Regions from separate parts of the Rhodococcus sp. 077-4 genome, predicted to be linked through region 2. Evidence: riboswitches for the same ligand, from Rfam matches in the RefSeq annotation. Region 2 holds a riboswitch; the other holds the start of a gene.
The links. Region 2 has a riboswitch for S-adenosylmethionine ahead of ACNEOT_RS11615 (bifunctional o-acetylhomoserine/o-acetylserine sulfhydrylase). Riboswitches for the same ligand answer to the same signal wherever they lie in the genome.
Positions count from the first base shown of each region.

Region 1: it holds a riboswitch for S-adenosylmethionine, as region 2 does, so the genes downstream of both, ACNEOT_RS06380 (amino acid ABC transporter permease) here and ACNEOT_RS11615 (bifunctional o-acetylhomoserine/o-acetylserine sulfhydrylase) in region 2, are expected to answer to the same signal.

Region 1 is NZ_JAJPWC010000001.1:1,303,137-1,310,468, forward strand. Features, by position in the region: gene ACNEOT_RS06360 (TauD/TfdA dioxygenase family protein) at 1-90, opposite strand, end outside; gene ACNEOT_RS06365 (isochorismate synthase) at 203-1,285, opposite strand; gene ACNEOT_RS06370 (HAD-IIA family hydrolase) at 1,285-2,100, opposite strand; gene ACNEOT_RS06375 (WhiB family transcriptional regulator) at 2,129-2,449, opposite strand; SAM riboswitch class I at 2,650-2,747, shown strand; gene ACNEOT_RS06380 (amino acid ABC transporter permease) at 2,969-3,829, shown strand; gene ACNEOT_RS06385 (amino acid ABC transporter ATP-binding protein) at 3,826-4,623, shown strand; gene ACNEOT_RS06390 (ABC transporter substrate-binding protein) at 4,666-5,649, shown strand; gene ACNEOT_RS06395 (FAD-dependent oxidoreductase) at 5,657-6,697, shown strand; gene ACNEOT_RS06400 (GNAT family N-acetyltransferase) at 6,715-7,221, shown strand.
Region 2 is NZ_JAJPWC010000002.1:506,311-513,642, forward strand. Features, by position in the region: gene ACNEOT_RS11590 (tRNA (cytidine(34)-2'-O)-methyltransferase) at 1-371, opposite strand, end outside; gene ACNEOT_RS11595 (pentapeptide repeat-containing protein) at 405-1,013, shown strand; gene ACNEOT_RS11600 (bifunctional methylenetetrahydrofolate dehydrogenase/methenyltetrahydrofolate cyclohydrolase) at 1,070-1,927, shown strand; gene ACNEOT_RS11605 (DUF3017 domain-containing protein) at 1,939-2,256, shown strand; gene metX (homoserine O-acetyltransferase MetX) at 2,294-3,439, opposite strand; gene ACNEOT_RS11615 (bifunctional o-acetylhomoserine/o-acetylserine sulfhydrylase) at 3,436-4,785, opposite strand; SAM riboswitch class IV at 4,957-5,079, opposite strand; gene ACNEOT_RS11620 (MFS transporter) at 5,432-6,574, shown strand; gene ACNEOT_RS11625 (ABC transporter substrate-binding protein) at 6,589-7,332, opposite strand, start outside.

The DNA of each region.
Region 1 (7,332 bases), on a different contig from region 2:
TCGTACGCCCTCGATGCGGGCACCGAGGTTGCCGCCGATCTTGATCGCACGCAGAGCCGTCGTATTCTCGACAAGAGTGTCCACCGACATGTCAGCACCTTTCGCTGGTTGAAGAACTGCCCGAATTACCGCGGTGCAGTGTGGAATTCAACTAGCTGACCATTGTCGATCGTCGATGTACACAGTTCGATTCAGGGTGATCTCAACGCAGTCGATTCTCGAAGACGCTGAGCACCGTGCGGAACTTGGCGGTGGTTTCGTCGAGTTCGGCGGCGGGATCCGAATCCGCGACTATGCCGCCGCCGGCCGTAGCGGTACCCGAAAGCCCGTCGGCGGCAAGCTCGATGCAGCGAATGGTCACCATCCACTCGCCGTCGCCGCTGCCGTCGGTCCACCCGACTGCTCCGGCATAGAAGCCGCGGGATCCCTCGACTGCCGTGATCGTGTCCATCGCCGCAGTGCGAGGGACTCCGGCGACCGCGGCGGTGGGGTGCAGCGCCAACGCGAGGTCGAGCGCGGAGGTTGCGGGGTCGGCCAGTGTTCCCACGATGGGCGTCGAGAGATGCCAGAGCTGCGGGGTGCAGCTCAACTGCGGTGACTCGGGCACCTCGAGCGTCTCGCAGAACGGCATCAGTGCAGCGCGAATTTCGTCGACGACGAATCGATGCTCGGCCTGGTCCTTCGCGCTCGCGGCCAACGCCGCGGAAATGCGTGCTTCCTCGACCGGATCGGTCGAACGCGCAGCAGTTCCCGCGAACGGGTGACAGCTGACGATGTTGCCGCGCTTACGAATGAGCAGCTCCGGACTCGCACCGACGATATGTCTGCCCGTCTTGCCCGCGGGTGACAGATCGGCCAGAAAGCCGTTGCCCAACGGATCTCGTGTGACCAACGAGCTCAGCATCGAGGCAGGCTCGATGGGTGTATCCGCGGAGATCTCGATGGCCCGAGCGAGCACGATCTTCTCGGCCACACCGGCTTTCAACTGCGCGACGACATCTCGCACCCGCTGCACGTGCACGTCCGGATCGGGAACCTGCCGGGTGACGGTGATCGACGGTAGCGACGGTAGAGCGTCCACGGTTGCCCACGGCCCATCGAGGCGATAGAACTCCTGCGGTTCGATAAGGGCGGTGGCGTCGGATATATCGAAAGGCAGTGCGCCGACGACGTTTCGGCCCTCCCGCACCGCGGCCACCGCGTCGGCGATATCGGTGAAGGTCTGCTGCACTCCCAGCCCGACTACGTGGTGATCCTGCCGGGAGAGTACGAATTCGAGCTTCATCAGAACGGGTTCTGTGTGCGGCCCACCAGGTCCGCGACGGAATCGAGGACCTTCGTCGGCCGGTACGGATACTGCTCGACGGATTGGATCGTCGAAATGCCGGTGAGAACGAGGATGGTCTGCAACCCGGCTTCGAGGCCGGACAGCACATCGGTGTCCATTCGGTCGCCGATCATGAGTGTGTTCTCCGAGTGCCCGCCGATCGCACGCAGCGCCGAACGCATCATCAACGCGTTGGGCTTGCCCACGTAGTACGGCTCCTTGCCGGTGGCCTTGGTGATCAGGGCAGCAACCGAACCCGTGGCCGGCAGCGAGCCCTCACGCGACGGACCGGTCGCGTCGGGGTTGGTGGCGATGAAGCGCGAACCCTTCTCGACCAGGCGAATGGCAGTGGTGATGGCCTCGAACGAGTACGTCCGGGTTTCGCCGAGCACCACATAGTCGGGGCTGGAGTCGGTAAGGGTGTAGCCGATGTCGTGCAGTGCGGTGGTCAGACCCGACTCGCCGACGACATACGCACTGCCACCGGGCCGCTGATTGCCCAGGAACGTCGCGGTGGCCAGGGCCGAGGTCCAGATCGACTTCTCCGGAATGTCCAGACCGGTGAACGCCAGGCGTGCCCGCAGGTCACGTGGGGTACGAATCGAATTGTTGGTCAACACGATGAACGGAATCTCGTTGGCCTGCAGCTCAGCGAGAAACGTGTCGGCACCGGGTATCAGATGATCCTCGTGGACCAGAACGCCGTCCATGTCCATCAGGTACGTCCACTGCTGAGGCTTCTCGGTTTCGCTCACCTCACCATTGTGAACCATCTGCCGACCGTCGACTCGTGGACTGGAGCTAACTCGCCCGGCGCTCCTCGGCGCGTCGGGAGTCGGTTCGCAGTACCTGCCGCTCGCGAGCGGTGGTGCCGCCCCACACTCCGAACGGTTCGTTGGCTGCCAGCGCGAAACGTCGGCACGCGTCGACGACACCGCAGCCGGCGCACACCTGCTTGGCGCGCTCCTCACGTTCACGACGGGCGGAGCGTCCCTCGCCGGTCGGGGAAAAGAAGATTTCCGAGTCCTGCCCGCGGCACACCGCGTCGGTCTGCCAGTCCCATGACTCGATGGCAGGCGAAATCCCGCGCTCGATCATGGCAATCGCGCTGTTCCTCGACATCGCTGCCCCGTTCCCTCGATCGGTTGTGGACTCGTTCGATGATCGCGAGACGCGACCGATTCGGCAATGATTCGGATCATCGTGATTCGGAGGCGATGCGTCACAGCAATTTACAGCGCGCAACCATTTCGCTCGACGTGATAGAAACTCGAAGGCCAACGTGCACTTGACTTTTCAATGTCCACGTCTATACATTTCTGACACCATCCAGAGCGACCGAGAGACCTTGGCTCGATGACGTCGCAGCAACCCCCTTCTTCATCGAAGGTGTGGGTGCTACCGCCAGGGCCGATGGAGGCACCAGAGATGAACTTCTGTATCAGTACGCCCGTCTGACCGATTCGCGTACTCACAGTCCACTCTTTCGAAAGGCACCACAGCGATGATCGCTGCCCATCCGTCCCGGCGGCTCCGGTGACTCAACTTCAGGCCCGACCCGACATACCTGCGGTCGACGAACTCGTCGACATCCCCGACGAGCAACTCGTCGTCGCACGGAAGTGGCATCCCTGGCGTTGGGTGATCAGCATCGCCACTCTCGTTGTGGCCGCGCAGTTCCTGCATGGTTTCGCCACCAACCCGGGCTGGGATTGGGGCACGTTCGCCGACTACTTCGCGGCACCGTCCATCCTGTCCGCGCTGTGGCTGACGATCCAGCTCACGTTCTGGGGCACCCTGATCGGGTTTGCGCTGGGAATCGCACTCGCGGTGGCCCGCCTGTCCAACAACCCAGTGCTGCAGGTGATCTCCTGGTTCTACATCTGGGCGTTCCGCTCCATCCCGTTGATCGTGCAATTGCTGTTCTGGTTCAACATCGCCTATCTGTATCAGACGCTGTCGCTGGGAATCCCGTTCGGAGCCAGCTTCTTCGAGTTCAGTGTCAACAACGTCATCAGCGGCTCCACAGCCGCAATCATCGGACTTGCTCTGCACCAGGCAGCCTACTCGGCGGAGATCGTCCGGGGTGGGATCATCTCGGTGGACCAGGGACAGCTGGAAGCGTCTGCGGCCCTTGGAATTCCGAAGCGTCGTGAATTCTTCAAAATCGTTCTGCCCCAAGCGATGCGGGGAATTCTGCCGAACGCCGCCAATGAGGTGATCAGCTTGTTCAAGGGCACATCGATAGTCTCTGTCGTGGCCATCGCCGAACTGTTCTACCAGGTGCAGGTGGTGTACGGGCGTAGCGGACGAGTGGTGCCGCTCCTGATGGTCGCCACGGTCTGGTACATCATCCTCACCTCGATTCTCTCCGTCTTGCAGTACTACGTCGAGCGGCACTACGCCAAGGGCGCTGTCCGCAACATCGAGCTCACCCCTATCCAGAAGTTGCGTCAGAAACTGGCCGAGATCACCCTCGCCCCGCGAGGAGCGACACGATGACCACCCTCGACGCCACCACTCCCACGTCCGAGACCCAGTACGCCGTCGAGGTACGCGGCGTGCACAAGTCCTACGGTCCCCTCGAAGTCCTCAAAGGAGTGGACCTGACCGTCCGCCCCGGCGAGGTCACCGTCATCATCGGTCCGTCCGGATCCGGCAAGTCGACTTTGTTGCGCGCCCTCAACCACCTGGAGAAGGTGGACCAGGGCACCGTTCGGGTCGATGGCGAGCTGGTGGGCTACAAGCGCAAGGGTGCCAAGCTGCACGAGCTGAGCAACCGCGAGATCCTGCGTCAGCGTTCGCAGATCGGGTTCGTGTTCCAGAACTTCAACCTCTTTCCGCATCTGACGGTGCTGGAAAACGTCATCGAGGCGCCGATTTCCGCGCAGAAGCGCAAGCGCTCGGACGTCGAACCCGAGGCTCTGGCGTTGCTCGAGCGCGTCGGCGTCGGAGCGAAAGCACACGATTACCCCCGACGTCTTTCCGGCGGGCAACAGCAACGTGTAGCCATTGCGCGCGCACTGGCATTGCGTCCCAAAGTAATTCTGTTCGACGAGCCCACTTCCGCGCTCGATCCAGAGCTGGTCGGAGAGGTCCTCGAGGTCATTCGAGGACTCGCCCGAGACGGAGCCACGCTCGTGATCGTCACGCACGAGGTCGGCTTCGCTCGCGAGATCGCCGACACGGTGGTGTTCATGGACGACGGCCTGATCGTCGAACAGGGACCACCTGCGGCGCTGCTGGACAGTCCCACCGAGGCGCGCACCAGAGCGTTTCTCGCGCACGTCCTCTAGATCGCATACACACCTTCATCTCCGACAATTCGAGGAAGACCCATGTCCGCAATCAGATCCACCCGACGTCTCACTGTGGTCGCCTCGGCGCTCCTCGCACTTGCACTCGGTGTCACCGCCTGCAGCGAGCCTGCAGCGCAGGAGACCATCACCGCCTCGGACGGCACCACCTACGACCTCTCTCCCGAGCAAGCAGGCCGCATCCACGTGGACAAGGTCGACGAGATCGCCGCGAAACTCCCTCAGGCAGTGCGTGATCGGGGAGTGCTGGTCGGAACCGGCTCGTCCGGAGCAACGCCGCCGCTCGGCTTCTACGCCACCGACGACACGACTCCCATCGGCTCCGAAATCGACCTCGGATGGCTCGTCGCCGACACCCTCGGTTTGAAGTACGAACGCCAGAATGCGGATTGGTCGCAGAATTTCGTCAAGATCGACTCCGGTGAGAGCGACGTGTTCATCTCCAACGTGACGGTCACCGAGGAGCGCAAGGACAAGTACGACTTCGCCACCTATCGACTGGACAACCTGGCATTCGAGGCCAAGAAAGACTCCGGATGGAAGGTCGACGGACGCAAGGACGTGGCAGGCAAGAAGATCGGCGTGGGTTCGGGAACCAACCAGGAGCAACTGCTCGTTGATTGGAACGAGCAGAACGTCGCCGAGGGCTTGGCACCGGCCGAAATCGCCTACTACCAGAACACCTCGGACTACTACTTGGCACTGGGCTCCGGCCGCATCGACGCCTACCTCGGGCCCAACCCATCGGCTGTCTACCACTCGTCGAGCACCGGCGAGAGCGACGTGATCGGCACATTCTCCGGCGCAGGCGACGCATTGCAGGGCGAGATCGGTGTGCTCACCAAGAAGGACAACGGACTCATCGGGCCGATCAACGAAGCACTGAACCACGTCATCGAGACGGGCGATTACGCAAAGGTCCTCGAGAAATGGGGCCTGCAGTCCGAGGCCGTACCCGAGTCCGTCATCAACCCACCGGGGCTTCCGCGCAAGCCTGCGGCATAGGAACGCAGTGAAAGTGGTAGTTGTCGGCGGCGGCATCGTTGGGGCTTCGTCGGCCTGGCAGATCGCGCAGCGCGGCCACGAGGTGACCTTGCTCGAGCAATTCGGGCCGGGGCACAAGAACGGCGCATCCCACGGGAGTTCGCGAATATATCGGCACGGCTACGCCGACGATTACTTCGTTTCGCTGGCCGCGCGAGCACTTCCTCTGTGGCAAGAGCTCGAAAGCATGACCGACACAGCACTGTTGGAACTGACCGGCGCTGTCGACCACGGGGACCCGGTGACGGTGAACCCTCGGATCGACGCGTTGGCTAGGGCGGGCCTCGAGTTCGAGGTCCTCGAACCTGCTGCAGCGCACATGCGTTGGAGCGGAATCCGATTCGACACAACCGTGCTCTACCACCCCGCGGCCGGGCGGCTTCATGCCGATCGCAGCGTTGCGGCTTCGGTTGCAGCAGCGCGGCTGCACGGTGCGACCGTCGAGTACGAGACGCCGGTGCGGGAGATCGTCGGTACCGACGTCGTCACCGACGTCGTCACCGACAGCCGAACCTATTCGGCGGACGTGGTTGTCGTGGCGGCTGGCGCATGGACGTCCGCGATCGCACCACATCTGACGCTACCGCCCTTGGTCACCACTCAGGAGCAGCCGGCGCACTTTGTCCCCCTGGCATCGGAAGTAAAGTGGCCCAGTTTCGTTCATCACCCCGGCGCTGTGCTGAAGACCGTGGGAATCTATGGATTGTCGTCGATCGACGGGGTGAAGATCGGCGAGCATGGCACCGGGCCGGTTGTCCATCCGGATTCCCGCGACTTCGTGCCGCGTCCTGACGGGGTCCAACGACTGGTCGACTACGCGCGGGAGTGGCTTCCAGGAGTCGATGCCGACGCGGCCGAACCTCTCACGTGTCTGTACACCAGCACGCCCGATTCCAACTTCGCCATCGAACGCAGTGGTAACACCGTTGTGGCGGCAGGGTTCTCGGGTCATGCATTCAAATTCGCACCCGCGGTCGGGGAACTGGTCGCACATCTCGTCGACGGATGACGAGGACAGGAGAGACCATGAGCGCCGCGTTCGATACCCGTGTTGCTCCGCGCCTGCAGTTCGTCGACATCGGTCAGGACGATCCGCTTGCCACGCCACTGCTGCAGGAACTCGCGCTGGAGTACGCCTCGCGATACGGGCGCAGTCCCGGAGAGCAGTACCAGGACTTGAGGTCCTATCCCAGCGACGAATTCGCGCCGCCCCGCGGTCTCCTCCTGGTGGCTCTGTCCGACGGTGTCCCGGTCGCCGGCGGCGCATACCGGCAGTACGATGCCGACACCGCCGAGCTCAAGCGGATCTGGACGTCGAAGTCTCAGCGCGGCAGAGGGTTCGGGCGACGGGTGGTGGCCGAGTTGGAGCGTAGCGCTCGCGATCGGGGATACCGTCGGATCTATCTGACCACGGGATGGAACCAGCCCGAGGCCGTTGCGCTGTACCTGGCTGCCGGCTACACCCCGCTCTACGACCGAACTCTGCCGTCGAAGACCGTCGGTTCACATCCTTTCGAGAAGAGCCTCGAGTGAGTCTCACTCGTCGAAGCCAGATCAGCGACGGTGAGCCACCCCTCGCCCATCGACCTGCTTTTGCCCATCATGGCGTGTTCAGCTCCGTCCAACTGGACGTACTCGGCTTCC
Region 2 (7,332 bases):
ATCGGTATGCGCAGTCGGTCGGTCACGTGTGGGTCGTCCAGAACGTCGTCGGGCAGCCCCGTGGGTTCCGGTCCGAACAGAAGGACGTCTCCGGGTTCGTAGGCGACGTCGGCGTAGGACCGCGTCGCGTGGGCGGTGTATGCGAACACCCGCGTCGGGTTCAGTGCGGACCAGGCCGACGGCAGGTCCTCGTGCACGGTGACCGACGCCAGATCGTGGTAATCCAACCCGGCCCGCTTGAGTTTCGGCTCGGACATGTCGAAGCCGAGCGGACCCACCAGATGCAGTTCGCAGCCGGTTCCGGCAACGAGGCGAATCGCGTTGCCGGTGTTCTGTGGAATGCGGGGCTCGAAGAACATGAGTCGAAACACCCGGTTCACTCTGCCACCACGGACCGGGGAAGTATGGAGCAGGTGGACGACGAACAGATCATCGGTGAGGATTTTTCCGACACGCGACTGGACGGGCAGGAGTGGACCGGCCGACAGTTCGTTCGGTGCACCTTCCGTGACGCGGACATGAGCGGCGTACGAACCGACTCGGTGGTGTTCACCGAATGCGACTTCACCGGCACCGACCTGACCGAATCGGTCCACACGAACTCGGCCTTTCGCTCGTGCACTTTCACTCGAACAAACCTGCAGCACAGCACGTTTCGACACTCGACGATGATGGGATCGATGTTCGTCGACACTCGCATGCGTCCCGCGACCTACGACGAGGTGGACTTCACCCTGGCGTCTCTGGGCAACGCAGACCTGCGAGGCGTCGATCTCTCGGGATGCCGGATGCGGGAAGCGAACTTGGTTTCTGCCGATCTGCGCAAGGCAACCTTGCGGTCTGTCGACTTCGTGGGTGCCCGCACCGTCGACGCGAAGTTCGACGAGGCGGATCTGCGCGGAGCCGTCGCCGACGCGTCGCTGTGGGTCAGCGCGAGCGTGCGCAACGCGAAGATCGAGCTGATGCAGGCAGTTGCGTACGCGGGAGCGCACGGTCTCGTCGTCGAGGGCTGACCGCGGCGATCGGACCGGCGCGCCGCCGCTGACGCCGAACCTGGAACAATGACCGGGTGACTGCAACGATTCTCGATGGCAAAGCGACCCGTGACGAGATATTCGTCGATCTCACCGCCCGCGTGGCAACGCTGCGGGAGAAGGGCATCACCCCAGGTCTGGCGACCGTACTCGTGGGAGACGACCCGGGGTCGGCGGCGTACGTTCGTGGCAAGCACAACGACTGCGCCAAGGTCGGCATCACCTCCATTCGGCGTGATCTGCCTGCCGATATCACCCAGGCGGATCTCGAAGCCGTCATCGACGAGCTCAATACCAACCCCGACTGCACCGGATACATTGTTCAGCTGCCGCTCCCGAAGCATCTCGACGAGAACGCCGCACTCGAGCGCATCGATCCGGACAAGGACGCCGACGGACTGCATCCGATCAACCTCGGCCGTCTCGTGCTGGGCAAGGAAGCGGCGCTGCCGTGTACTCCCCGTGGCATCGTCCACCTGCTGCGCCGCTACGACGTTGCTCTCGACGGCGCACACGCGGTGGTGATCGGCCGCGGAGTGACGGTCGGAAGGCCCATGGGTCTACTGCTCACACGGCGTTCCGAGAACTCGACGGTCACGTTGTGCCACACCGGAACTCGTGATCTTGCCGCCGAGGTCTCCCGTGCGGACATCGTCATCGCCGCCGCCGGAGTTCCGGGGTTGATCACCGCAGACATGGTCAAGCCGGGTGCCGCTGTGCTCGATGTCGGGGTGACTCGCACCGAGGACGGACTCCGCGGCGACGTTGCCGACGGCGTCGCCGAGGTGGCCGGTTTCCTCTCGCCCAACCCCGGGGGCGTCGGACCGCTGACGCGAGCATTCTTGCTCACCAACGTGGTCGAGCGCGCCGAGCGCGTCGCCGCCGAGAGCTGAGCGGACTCGACGTGAACGCCGCAGAGGATGCGCGGGGCGAGCCCGAACCGGGATTTCGCGCAGCAGTGGCGCGTAACCTGCCGATCGTCGCGGTGTCCGTCGTCGTCCTTGCCGCGCTCGTCCTGGTGCTGGCCGATCGCTGGCGGCGCGGCGCGTTCATCTTCGGATGCGCGGCGCTGCTGGCGGCACTGCTGAGACTGTGCCTCCCCGAATCACGAGTCGGCACACTGCAAGTGCGCAGTCGCGTGTTCGACGTGCTGGCGCTGGGCTGCGTCGGTGGAGCGATAGTTTTTCTGTCGCTGTCGATCGATCCGCTGGGAACCGACTGACCTCGAGCAACAGAGCCCGGTCCGAACAGATGCCGTGTCAGCGCCGTCCGAGGCGGGCAAGCTCCATCGTCTCGGCCAGCAGTTTCGCCACCGAATCGGCCTCGGTGAGAAAGCCGTCGTGTCCGTCACGCGACTGGATCACTTCGAGTCCGCGGCACTGAGGGAGTTCGCGAGCGATCTCTTTCTGCAGTCGAAGCGGATACAGGCGGTCGGAATCGACACCGCCGACGATGGTCGGAACCGTGGCGGTCGCAAGTGCTTCGGCTACCCCGCCGCGCCCACGGCCGACATCGTGACGGTTCATGGCCTCGCTGAGAAGAACATACGTGGCCGCATCGAATCGATTGACCAGCTTCGCGGCCTGATGCTCGAGGTAGCTCTGTGCGGAGTATCTGCCACCCGCCCATGGATCCTCGTCGTTCTGCGGTGAGTTACCGAACCGAATGTCGAGTTCACTTTCGGTCCGGTACGTCAGATGCGCGATGCGGCGCGCAATGCCGAGTCCGGCCGAAGGCGAAGTGCCGGTGCCGTGGTAGTTGCCGCCGAGCCAGCCTGGATCGGCCTTGATCGCCGCGATTTGCGTTGTCTGGGTGCCGATCTGGTCGGCTGTCGCCCTCGCACCGACCGCAAGGATCAAAGCGGCCGCCACTCGATCGGGGTAGCCGACGATCCATTCGAGGGTGCGCATTCCGCCCATCGAGCCACCGACGACTGCCGCGAACCGCTCGATGCCCAATGCGTCGGCAACGGCAACTTCGGCAGCGACCTGATCTCGGATCGAGATGTCCGGGAAGCGAGATCCGTAGGGGGTGCCGTCGGGCGAGACACTGCTCGGGCCGGTGGTGCCACCGCAGCCGCCGAGCACGTTGGTCGCCACGACGCACCACTCGTCGGTGTCGATGGGGCGACCGGGCCCGACCATGCCGTTCCACCAACCGGGCAGAGCATGATCGGCATCCGGCGGACCGGACACATGTGAGTCCCCGGTCAGGGCATGCTCGACGAGAACGACGTTGCTGCGGTCGGTGGCAAGTTCGCCCCACCGCTGCACCGCCACCGTGACCTGGGAAATCCGAGAGCCGTTTTCGAGATCGAGAGCACCGATGTCGATGAAGCCCAACCGCCCGTCCGGAGGCGGAAGAACCGCCTCCGGACGAACGCCTGCGTCGCAGCTGTGACTCAAGACGCCGCCGCGCTGAAGCCGACCTCGAGATCGGCGATGATGTCGTCGATCCCTTCGATACCCACGGCCAAGCGAACCAGGCCGGGGGTCACGCCCGATGCCAACTGCTCCTCCGGAGTCAGCTGGGAATGCGTGGTGGACGCGGGGTGGATGACGAGTGAACGCACGTCTCCGATGTTAGCGACGTGGCTGTGCAGCGTGAGTGCGTTGACGAACTTCTTGCCGGCATCGACACCACCCTGCAACTCGAACGCGATGATTGCGCCCTGACCCTTCGGCAACAATTCCTGCCCGCGCTGGTACCACGGGGACGATTCGAGTCCCGCGTAGTTGATCGAGACGACGTCGTCTCGACCGGCGAGGAAGGCGGCGACCTTCTGTGCGTTCGACACGTGCCGCTCGATCCGCAGGCTCAACGTCTCGAGACCCTGGCTGATGAGGAAGGCGTTGAATGGGGAGACCGCTGCGCCGATGTCACGCAAGAGCTGCACGCGTGCCTTCAGTGCGAACGCGGGTGCACCGAGATCGGCGAAGACGACGCCGTGGTAACTCGGGTCTGCGGTGGTGAAGTTGGGGTGACGGCCCTGCGTCCAGTCGAACGTGCCACCGTCGACGATGACGCCGGCGATGGCCGTTCCGTGTCCACCGAGATACTTCGTCGCCGAGTGCACCACGATGTCGGCACCGTGCTTCAACGGCTGAAGCAGGTACGGCGTTGCCACGGTGTTGTCCACGATCAACGGAATGCCGTTCTCGTGTGCCACCGCCGAGATGCCCGGGATATCGAGAATGTCGTTCTTCGGATTGGAGATCGACTCGCCGTAGAACGCCTTGGTCGACGGCGTGATCGCTGCGCGCCACTGCTCGAGGTCATCGGGATCGTCGACGAACGAGACGGTGATGCCCAGCTTGGGGAGCGTGTAGTGGAACAGGTTGTACGTACCGCCGTAGAGCCGCGGGCTCGAGACGATGTGATCGCCTGCCTCCGCGAGGTTGAGAATCGCGAACGTCTCGGCGGCCTGACCGGACGACACCAGCAGAGCTGCGACGCCACCTTCGAGGGCAGCGATGCGCTGCTCGACCACGTCCTGCGTGGGGTTGATGATGCGGGTGTAGATGTTGCCCGGCTCCGCGAGTCCGAACAGTGCGGCGGCGTGGTCGGTGTTGTCGAACGTGTACGAGGTGGTCTGGTAGATCGGCAACGCACGAGCCTTGGTGACACCGTCCGGGGTCTGGCCCGAGTGGATCTGCTTGGTCTCGAAGCTCCAGTCGGCGGCGGGATCGGTGAACGGATCCTGGGTGGGTGCTCCGGTGGCGTCGACGACGTCAGGGGTGGAATCGGTCATGGCTGGTGATACTCCGTTTTCTGAGACGAGTCTGTCTGAGACGAATCGAATGTCGAATGAAGCTCGAGAAGTCGAGCGCTACGGGGCGTATCGGTACAGCAACACATGAGAGAACCTCCTGACAGGCTTCGGCCCCTGGGGACCGAAGGTTCAGTGGGTCCGCTTCCTGCGGACCCGCGCTTGTCGATCCGGCACTCGCGTGCCGGATCGGCCTGGTCGTTCACCCGGGGCACCCCACCGCGGTTGGAGGGTTGCCGGCCAGCAAGCCGGGGCTCGATGCTGGCACTCATGACCTGGCGAAGATCTTAGCGGGTGACGGCACTCCACCGGAACAAGGGCACACGCTCGGAGTTCGGGGCAGCTCGAGCAGATGCTCGGGTGAGGACAATCACCGTGCCGCGACTCGAAAAGAAGTTGCCAGGGGGAAGACAATGATTCGGTCGGCTGTTCTTCTACTCGGTCGGTCTCTGCTGAATCGATTCGCCGAGCCGCCGTTCTCCTTGTTCACATCCCCGATCCACACGAAAGTTGTTCCGCTGTGACTGTCACCGATTCCGCTCTTTCCCGTGTCAGCGCTGTGCGCGGCAAGGTGTCGAGTGGTCTGAGTGTCAGTCATCGACCGCACTCGACCCGCCGCAAGCTCGCGATGCTGGCCCTGTCGATCGGCGGCTTCGGGATCGGCACCACGGAATTCGCGTCGATGGGTCTGTTGCCGGACATCGCGACGACGATGGGGATCTCCGAGCCCTCGGCCGGCCACATGATCTCCGCATACGCGCTCGGTGTCGTCGTCGGCGCGCCGACCATCGCGGCCCTGGCCGCCCGCGTTCCCCGCAGAATGCTGCTGCTGGCGCTGATGGTGGCCTTCACCCTCGGAAACCTCGGCACCGTGTTCGCGCCCAGTTTCAACGAGCTGGTGGCCTCTCGATTCGTGGCAGGGCTGCCGCACGGCGCGTACTTCGGTGTGGCTGCTCTGGTGGCCGCCCACCTGGCCGAGCCGGGCAAGCGAGCCAAAGCCGTCGCGATGGTCATGATGGGACTTTCGGTGGCCAACGTCGTCGGCGTCCCGGTGGCAACCTGGATCGGCCAGGCGCTGGGCTGGCGCAGCGCCTTCACGCTCGTCGCAGTCATCGGGGCACTGACCGTCACCGCGCTCGTTTTGTGGATGCCGCGTCTCGACGCGATGCCGACCACCAGTCCGATCACCGAGCTGGGTGCGCTGCGCCGGGGCCAGGTGTGGATGACCCTGTTCGTGGGCATCGTCGGATTCGGCGGCATGTTCGCGGTGTACACCTACATCGCATCGACGCTGACCGACGTTGCCGGTCTTGCCCGCGCATTCGTTCCTGTCGCCCTGATGATCTACGGACTCGGAATGGTCGCCGGAAACTACGCGGGCGGCTGGCTCGCCGATCGATACCAGCTCAAGGGCACCTTTGTCGGGCTGGCCGCCACCGCGGTATTCCTGGCGGTGTTCGTCGTAGCGGCACACAATCCGGTGACCGCGCTGCTCCTGGTCTTCCTGATCGGCGCGTCCGGTTCGTCGGTGGTCCCCGGCCTGCAGACGCGACTGATGGACGTGGCCGAGGACGCCCAGACACTCGCCGCGTCGCTCAATCACGCGGCATTCAATCTTGCCAACGCGATCGGAGCGGCAGTCGGTGGTGCCGTGATCGCCGCCGGATTCGGCTACACGGCACCGGCCGCTGTCGGTTCCGGTCTGGCAGTGGCCGGCCTGGGCGTTCTGGCCACCGCGATGTGGATGGACAGGCGCTCCGCCGCGAAGTAGGCGACCTGGTCCTGTCAGCCGGTGATCGTCGCTGCCGTTCCGCCGAGTGCCTCGGTCAGCGCCGGGGTCAGCTTGTCGATGACGTACGGCAGGCTCAGCACGCTGGTGAAGTAGATTGCGCCCGCCGTCACCCCGTCGGTGAACACGAGGTTGCCGTCCTGCACCGGTTCGAGGGCGTTGTACACCGCTTCCTTTTCGAGCTCGGTGCGGTCGCCCGGGCTCTCGGTTCCCCAGATCAGTACGTCGGCGGAGTTGAGAACCGACAAGTTCTCCAGCGGAATGCTGGCCTGCCCACCGCCGTCGAGGGGAACGTACGCGTCGATGTCCGTGGGGATGACGAAACCGAGCGCGGTGAGGAAGTCGGTGCTCAGCCCGTCCTGGTACGCGATGGCCTTGCCCTCGTAGAACGCATTCTGGAGAAAGATCGCCTTCCTGTCGGCGAATTCGGGGTGCGCCGCCGCGGCGTCGGCGAACTTGCGGTTCACGCCATCGATCAGGCCATCGACCTCGGCCTTCTTGCCCAATGCGCGCCCGATCTTCTCCGCCTGTACGTCCCAGGGCTCGAAGTAGGCGGTCGAGGCGTCGGACTGCGCCAACGTGGGCGCGATGTCGCTCAGGGTGCTGTAGGTCTCCGCGTTCAAACCGGCATTGGTGGCGATGATCAGGTCGGGTCGCAGTGCCGCGATCTTCTCCGTCTCGAAGCCGTCGCCGGTATTGGACAGCACTTCGGGCTGCGCGTCACCCAGTGCGGCCTGCGC